2 linked regions of the Pontibacter akesuensis genome follow. The main gene of each other region encodes a partner of the protein of the gene in region 2 in a complex. Links are inferred from orthologs where the notes say so. Each region holds a gene or a part of one and is shown on either strand. Other genes may lie near its edges.

The links. The genes of interacting proteins can lie anywhere in the genome.
Region 1: the proteins of smc (region 2) and A0W33_RS10215 are in contact, whole or in part, in a crystal structure (PDB 3ZGX), measured with the Bacillus subtilis proteins. The link is inferred for Pontibacter akesuensis from one-to-one orthologs.

Annotation. Positions count from the first base shown.
Region 1 is NZ_CP014766.1:2,402,198-2,405,537, reverse strand. Bases 265-3,050 are described here. They hold A0W33_RS10215 (segregation and condensation protein A), read right to left. Parts: upstream 2,150-3,050; coding sequence 1,379-2,149; downstream 265-1,378. Other genes in these bases: dxs (1-deoxy-D-xylulose-5-phosphate synthase), read left to right, coding at 2,518-3,050; A0W33_RS10220 (lysylphosphatidylglycerol synthase transmembrane domain-containing protein), read right to left, coding at 265-1,212. In the rest of the region: A0W33_RS10225 (nuclear transport factor 2 family protein), read left to right, coding at 1-63; more of A0W33_RS10220, read right to left, coding at 151-264; more of dxs, read left to right, coding at 3,051-3,340. UniProt on the Bacillus subtilis protein: Participates in chromosomal partition during cell division. May act via the formation of a condensin-like complex containing Smc and ScpB that pull DNA away from mid-cell into both cell halves.
Region 2 is NZ_CP014766.1:4,542,393-4,546,987, reverse strand. What follows is about bases 340-4,380. They hold smc (chromosome segregation protein SMC), read right to left. Parts: upstream 4,077-4,380; coding sequence 540-4,076; downstream 340-539. Other genes in these bases: A0W33_RS19280 (1-acyl-sn-glycerol-3-phosphate acyltransferase), read left to right, coding at 340-399. In the rest of the region: more of A0W33_RS19280, read left to right, coding at 1-339; A0W33_RS19270 (hypothetical protein), read left to right, coding at 4,412-4,595. UniProt on the Bacillus subtilis protein: Required for chromosome condensation and partitioning.

The DNA.
Region 1 (3,340 bases), 2.1 Mb from region 2 along the record:
CTCGTGTGGCAAAAGCAGCAGGGCCAATGGAAACTGCTGGCACGCCAGGCTTACAAAATCTAAGTTTATACTTGCTAGCTCTAAAACAGGGAAGCCGCATCAAATATTTGGTGCGGCTTCCCTGTTTATACTTACGCTTTAGAATCTTATTTATACGTTTACCTCGCTCTCCTGCTGCTGGCGTCCAAACACTTTAGAAATCCACTTCGGCAGGAACACAGAACCCAGGATTAAGTATGGATAGTAGGTGATCAGGCGATACAGCACCACCACCACGCTACTGAAACCGCCCAGGAACAAGCCAAAGAAACTCGGAAAGGCCATCTCCACAATTCCGGCTCCGCCCGGCGTAATGGCAATCAGCATCACGATCCAGAAAATGAGGTTGCGGGAAATGATGAGCAGGTGTTCGCTGAAATCAACATCCACGAAGGCGGCAATCAGGCAGTTTAGCAGGAAATAGCGCGCGCTCCACACAAAAACGGTAGAGACGATGGCTTTGGTCCAGTAGGCCGTGTCCTTGCCCTTCAACTGTTGCGAGGCCCACATAATCTCGTTGCCATGCTGAAACGCGTTAACGCGCCACTTGCGCAAAAACCCGATGGAAGTAGCCCGCAGCAACAGCCACTTAAACGCCCGCGGCTTCACGAAAAGCGCGTAAATCATCAGGAAAGTATACACCGCAATCAGGCCGTAGCTGATGTAGAAGGCAGATTTCAGCTTGGCTACATCCGAGGGATCAAGGTTGAAGGTAGGAAACACCTCCCCCTGCGACACCAGCAAGGCGATGGGCGCGGCAACGATGAAGAACATGTTGTCCAGCACCGCTGTCAGCATGACGTACGCCAGTGATTTGCCCAGCGGAATACCCTCTTTGTTCAGGATGATGGTGGCCACGGTGGTGCCACCCACCACAGAGGGGGTCACGGCCGAGGCGAACTCCCAGAGCATAATCACGTCCAGGCTGTTGCGCCAGGTAAGGAACTTGTCAGTCAGGTGCCGGATACGGAACATGTAGCCGAAATCGCGCACCACCAGCACCGCCAGCGCGGCCACCAGCCACCAGATGTTGGCCTGCGCCAACCCCTTCAACTCACTTACTTTATCATCCTTGATAAAAAGCCACGCGGTAGCCGCCAAACCCAGGAAAACGGGTATCAAGACCTTAACCGGGCTGAAGCTTTTAAGTATGGTTTTTTTGTTCTGGTCCATGTAGTGGGGCGAAGTTTGCCCGGGCGCTGGTTCAATGCGCCTGGCAAACACGTAAAGCTATCAAGCGCACATCAAAAACCCATTCTTTCCGCTGAAAATTGAATTTATACTTGTGCGCACTTATTCGGGAAGGCATTCAAAACACCTGCTTTCCCCTTGAAACGGGCTATTCCGCCAGCAGTTGCATTACCTGCGTGGCCTGGCCCTGCGCCTCCATAATCACAAAGTCGTTGAAACCCTCGCCTACCTCAATGCTGATCAGGTTGAGTTGCAGCATGTCGAGGATGGCCAGGAAGTTGAAGATCATCCCGATCTTGTCCGGGTACTCCTCCACTAGCTTCACAAAAGACAGGTGGTTGCGCTCCTGCACCATTTTCAGGATAATGTCGCGCTGCTCCTCCACCGTGTACGGAAACTGGATAACGGTATGCTTAGGCCTGTTCTGCTCCTCCTCGTAGCGGGTCATCACTTTCTCGAACACGCGCATGATCTTGTACAGGCTTAAATCCTGCAGCTCGTACTCAAAGTGATTAGCGTTGGCAATCTGCTGCAGCTCCTGATGAATGTTGCCGCGATTCTCCTGAGCCAGGCGCGCATCCTCCATCTCCGACAGATCCGGGGTGGCGCTTTTATACTTCTTGTACTCCAGCAGGTGCTGCACCAGTTCCTCGCGCGGGTCTATCTCGTTGCCTTCCTCATCCTTCTCGGCGCGCGGCAGCAGCATTTTCGCCTTGATGCGCATCAGGGTGGCCGCGGTAAGTATAAAGTCGCTGGCTACCTCAATGTTCAGCTGCTCCAACTCCTTCAGGTAGCCCATAAACTCATTCGTGATCTGGAAGATCGGAATGTCATGAATCTCCAACTCATCACGCTCAATAAAGAAGAGCAGCAGGTCGAACGGACCTTCAAACAGCGGTAATCTAATCTCGAAACTCACCTTTTAAAAATTAAGGGCGCGTGTGGCTGCGCGGAAAACAAAAATAAGCATTTTTAGCGGATTGGAACACAGCCCGCTCCCCCTCAACCCAAACCGGCACCGCCATAGTTCACAACCATTTGCCACAGCACAGGTATACAGCAAAACATATATTGCCTGGCTGCCCCCACAGCGCCACAAGTTTCCCGTAGCCACCTGATCTTTAGGTGGTTTTAGTTGCTATTATGCGTTGGTGCGCAATTTGACTTAAACGGGTGGCGGCTTGTGTTTTATATTTTAGTAACTTTACCTTTTGGCTGATAGGCTACAATGCGCGCGTTGTAAACTTTCGCCAAAACTTTTTGTTAGAGGTCTATAAGGACAATCCTATGATCAACAAACCCGGAGAGCTGCTTGCTTCCATAAACTCACCTGCCGACCTGCGGAAGCTGAAGCCGGAGCAGATGCTGCAAGTGAGCCAGGAGTTAAGGCAATTCATTATTGATGTCGTTTCGATTCATGGTGGCCATTTTGGCGCCAGTCTTGGCGTGGTGGAGCTCACAACGGCGCTGCACTACGTGTTCAACACGCCTTACGACCAGTTGGTATGGGATGTGGGGCACCAGGCTTACGGACACAAGATTTTGACGGGCCGCCGCGATAATTTCCATACGAACCGCAAGCACGGCGGCATCTCGGGCTTTCCCAAGCGCAAAGAAAGTGAATTTGACACCTTTGGCGTAGGCCACTCCAGCACCTCCATTTCAGCGGCGTTGGGTATGGCGGTAGCCTCCAAGTATAAAGGTGAGGACGACCGACAGCACATTGCTGTGATTGGCGACGGTGCCATGACGGGCGGTATGGCGTTTGAGGCCATGAACCACGCCGGCGTAGCCAACGCAAACCTGCTGGTGGTGCTCAACGATAATTGCATGAGCATCGACCCGAACGTGGGCGCGCTGAAAGAATACCTCACCGACATCACCACCTCGCGCACCTACAACAAAATGCGCGATGAGATCTGGAACATCCTGGGCAAGATCAGCAAGTTTGGTCCGGACCCACGCCAGATCGTTTCCAAGATAGAAAGCGGCATCAAAGCTACGCTCCTCAAGCAGAGCAACCTGTTCGAGGGGCTTAACTTCCGCTACTTCGGCCCGATTGACGGCCACGATATCAACCACCTGATCTCCGTGATGGAGGACCTGAAGC
Region 2 (4,595 bases):
GATGCACCCATTCGGTTTACCATCAAAAAAGAATTTGTTGATGCGCCCATCGTAGGCCCACTGCTTAGAAGTATGGGGGCCTTACCCATAGATCGCTCCAGGAACACAAAAATGGTGGATGCGATGATCAACATCATCAGGAAAACGCCCGGAGACATGTGTGTAATGGTTACACCCGAAGGAACCCGAAAGTACCAGCCGCGATGGCGCAGGGGTTTTTACCATGTGGCAGTAGGAGCTAACGTACCCATTGTTTTAGGCTACCTGGATTATGCAAAAAAGGAAGCAGGTATCGGTCCTGCCATTTATCCATCAGGAGATATGGAGGCCGATCTGGAAAAAATACTTGCCTTCTACCGTACCAAGACAGGCAAGTTTCCGGAGCAAGGAGTGCTGTAACAATTATCAGTTGTCAATTATCTCATGATGCTGTAGGCTTTTTCAAAAACCTACCTCTTGATCTTGATATAAGAAGTGATAAACAGAGAGAGCCGCTATCGATAGCGGCTCTCTCTGTTTAGGTAACAATTGAAAATAAATTAAGCTATCTGGCGCAGATCTACTGGTATAACACGAGATATTCCTGCTTCAATCATGGTGATGCCATACATTACATCTGTAGAGGCCATCGTGCGCTTGTTATGCGTTACCACAATAAATTGGGAGTCGTTCGAAAACTTACGGATGATGTTGTTAAACTTGTCAATGTTGGCATCATCAAGCGGCGCATCCACCTCATCAAAAATACAGAACGGAGCTGGTTTCAGCAGGTAAATGGCGAACAGCAGCGAAATTGCCGTTAAAGTCTTCTCACCCCCGGAAAGCTGGTTGATTGTCAGCGGACGCTTTCCTTTTGGCTGCGCCATAATTTCTATTTTGGCATCCAGGGGGTTCTGCGGATCTGATATTACCAAATCGCAATTATCCTCCTCGGTAAACAGACTGCGGAAGACAAGCTTAAAGTTGTCTTTGATCTGGTTGAACGAGCTCATAAACTTCTCCTTTGCCACCGTATCAATTTCATTGATGGTCTCGATGAGCATGTTCTTTGCGTTCAGAAGGTCGTTGCGCTGCTCTGTGATAAACTTGTCACGCTCCTCTATTTCTGCGTAAGCCTCGGCAGCCATGGCATTCACAGGCCCCATCTTGTCGAGCTGCACTTTTACACTGGCAATGTGTTCGCTAAGCTCTTCGTTAGAGAGCGGTATAAGCAGTTCTTCCTCTGGTACCGGACTGGCGAAATCTTCGTCAGAGATATTAAACTCTGCAGCTAAACGCTCTTTGATAGCCACCAGCTTCAGTTGCGTATCCGTCTTGCCTTGTTGCATGCGCATAAGCAGCTCATCAGAGTTCTGGCGCTTGCGCTGCAGTTCCCGGATGGTCTTATCCTTTTCATCCATCTCTCCGCGAAGCGAGAAATAGGCTTTCTCCATTTCCTCGAGCTCCTGTGCAAACTCATGCCGCGACTCGTTCATACTTTCCACCACGGCCTGATTGTCCTCTACAAAAGTATCCGCCTCTGCGATCTCTGCCTCGGCTGTTACCATTTCCTGCTTCAAGCCAGCAATTCGTTCCAGGTTTGTCTCCACCGATTTCTGCTTATAGCTGATTTCCTGCTGCAAACTGGCAAATCGGTTTTTGAGTTGATGAAACTGTATGTTCTCCTGATTCAACCTGCCGGATACAACGGCGATCTGTTCTTGCTGCCGCTCCAAATTTGAAGTATAAACAGCAAGCTCCTCCTCCAGACGCTGCAGTTCTTTCTGGTCTGCCTCGGCCTGAGGCGATACTTCCATACTTTGCTCGCGCAGGTCCAGCAGGCGCTCATGCAATTCATCTCGTTTCTGGTCAAAGTTGCGGATATTCTGCTGGTGCTGCTCATGTTTAATGCGCACTGTTAGCAGGTCCTGCTGCAGTTTGCTTACCTCTTTCTCCAGCGCCTTAATCGTTTCCCTTTCCGACTCGTTTTTATGGTTCTGCAGGATCTGGTTCTGCGTATTGATGCGGCTCTGCATCAGTTCCACCTTTTCATGCAATTCGGCCACTTCCTCTGCCAGCTTCTCCAGGTTCTGCTTACGGCCTAATCTGTTTCCGTCAAACACACCTACAGAGCCACCTGACAAGCTCAATGGCTTACGGATGGCGCTACCGTCTTTTAGGATGATCGTTTTGTAGTCGCTGCTGTACAGTTCATCCTCGGCATCATCGGTAATGTACACATTGCGGAGCATGTACTTCATCAGACTGCTATACTTCTTGTCAGCCGACATAAATTCATAGGCTGCCTTCAGATTACCGTCGCTGTAGGTGGCCGTTGGCTCCAGTTCCTCTATCTCAGAAAGAATGATAAAGTTAGCGCGGCCTTTATTTTCCTGCTTCAACAGCTCCACCGCAGCTACCGCATCCTGCAGCTCATCCACTACAAAGTAGTTCATGTACTGCTCCAGGTAACTTTCTATAAGCGACTTGTATTCAGGCTCACAAACAAGTATGTCGGATAGGAGAGGAGCAGGCTTGTTCCAGCTGTCTGATTTGCTTAGGAACTTGATCGCCTCCGGAAATCCCTCCATGTTCTCAACCAAGGACTTGGTAAGCGTGTACTGGTTTTGCCTGGAATCTAAAGTGCGGTTAAGCTCCACCATCTGGCCTTTCAGCTCTTCGATAGTGACTTCTGTCGCTTCTATGTTCTGCTGTAGTGTTTCTTCTTTTGCCTGCAGGCGCACCAGCTCCGATGTTTTCTCCTCCAGTATAAGCTGAGCCTCCTTTAGCTGCTCCTGAAGTATACGGCCATCTTCGTCTGCATTCTGCTGTTGCTGTTGCAGGCGCTCCAGTTCCTGATTGATGTTCTGGATCTGCACCTGGCTAATCTCCAGGGACTTGTTGAGCTGGTATACTTCGTTCTGCTTTGCTTTTTGCTGTTGTACCAGGTGCTGATATGCCTCCTGCAGCGTCGCCTTCTGCTCATTGGCCTCCTGCAGTTGCTCTTTCATGTCGGCTACCTGCTCTTCGGCGCCGGCAAAATTATCCTGCACCTCCAGCAATTCATCCCGAAGTGCCACAATGCTTTCCTGCGTGTGCTCCACGTTGGCCGAATCCTGGCTTATTTGCTGGCGCAACTGCTGCATGCGCTCCTTTAGGTAAGAAGCACGCTCTGATTTAAGTTTGATGTCATTCTCGAGTTGGCGGAGCCTGGCTGTCTGCGTCTGCATGGAGCGCTGCATCTCACCCAATTGCTCCTGCGTCTCGTTCAAAGCCTCTTTTTGATCCGCTATTGCTTCTTCGGCTGTGGTAACAGCCGTGATGTACTGCTCCTTCAGGCTGATTTCCTGCTGCACGTCCTGCTCCAGCCGCTCCAGCGTCTGCTGGTAGTGGGATATGTTGCGGCGTGAATATTCCAGGCTGTGCTTCTTGTAATCATCTTTTAGCGAGAAGTACTTGATGGCCTGCTTTGCCTGGCGCTCCAGCGTCTTCATGTTCTTGCCGATCTCGTGCAGCACGTCTTCTACACGCTCCAGGTCGGCATCCGTTTCCTCCAGCTTTTTCAGCGTCTGCTTTTTGCGCACCCTGAATTTCGAGATACCCGCAGCCTCCTCAAACAACTGGCGACGAGAGTTCTCCTTATCATTCAGGATCTCATCCACCATTTTCAGTTCGATAATGGCATAGCTGTCCGAGCCTATGCCCGTGTCCAGAAAGAGTTCATTAATATCCTTTAAACGGCAGGTAACGCCATTGAGCATATACTCGCTGTCGCCGTTGCGGTAGTATTTACGCGTTACAGTTACCTGAGAGTATTCTGTGGGAAGGATGCCTTTGTTGTTGTCGAAGGTGATGGATACCTCGGCCATTTGCACTGGTTTCCTGGTTTTGGAACCGTTAAAAATAACGTTCTCCATCTTGTCAGAGCGCAGGTTACGAGTTTTCTGCTCTCCCAGCACCCAGCGTATGGCATCCACAATATTAGATTTGCCACAGCCATTCGGCCCAACAATGCCCGTAATGCCATTATCAAAGTTAATCACGACGCGGTCGCCAAAACTTTTAAACCCTCTAATCTCTAATTTTGAAACTTGCATTCTATGGTGCGAAAAAACCTCATCCTAAACTCAAAAATAAGACGAATTTTCATAATAACAGGCCTTGTTAAGCAGAAGACTTTATGTAAAGGTAATATACCTGCTACTCTATATTGCTTAGTTTTTTGAAAGGCTATTTTTTATCAATTTCTGAAAAGAAAGAGGAATAAAAGCAGGCCAAGCTTTGTGCCTAGAGAAAGACGTAGGCTTGACAACGCAAACCTGTGTAGCACCCGGTATCGGAAAGGTTTAATCATCTGCTGTAGAAAGAACAGCAGATATGGCATTTTTCTTTTTACCTATACTTCGCTATATTTGATAAAGGAGCTAAAGCCATGGAAGATTATAAAATCATATTGTACATACTTGCTGCAGTCGCATATTTTGTGATTACACAGTGGCGCAAAGCTTTTAAATCTCCCAATAAAAGAGAAGACCAGGTGGAGAACCTGCCACGCCCCAAGCAACAGGCACGGCCAGCGCAGCCGGTTACTTCTTTTGAGGACATTCTTCGGGAAC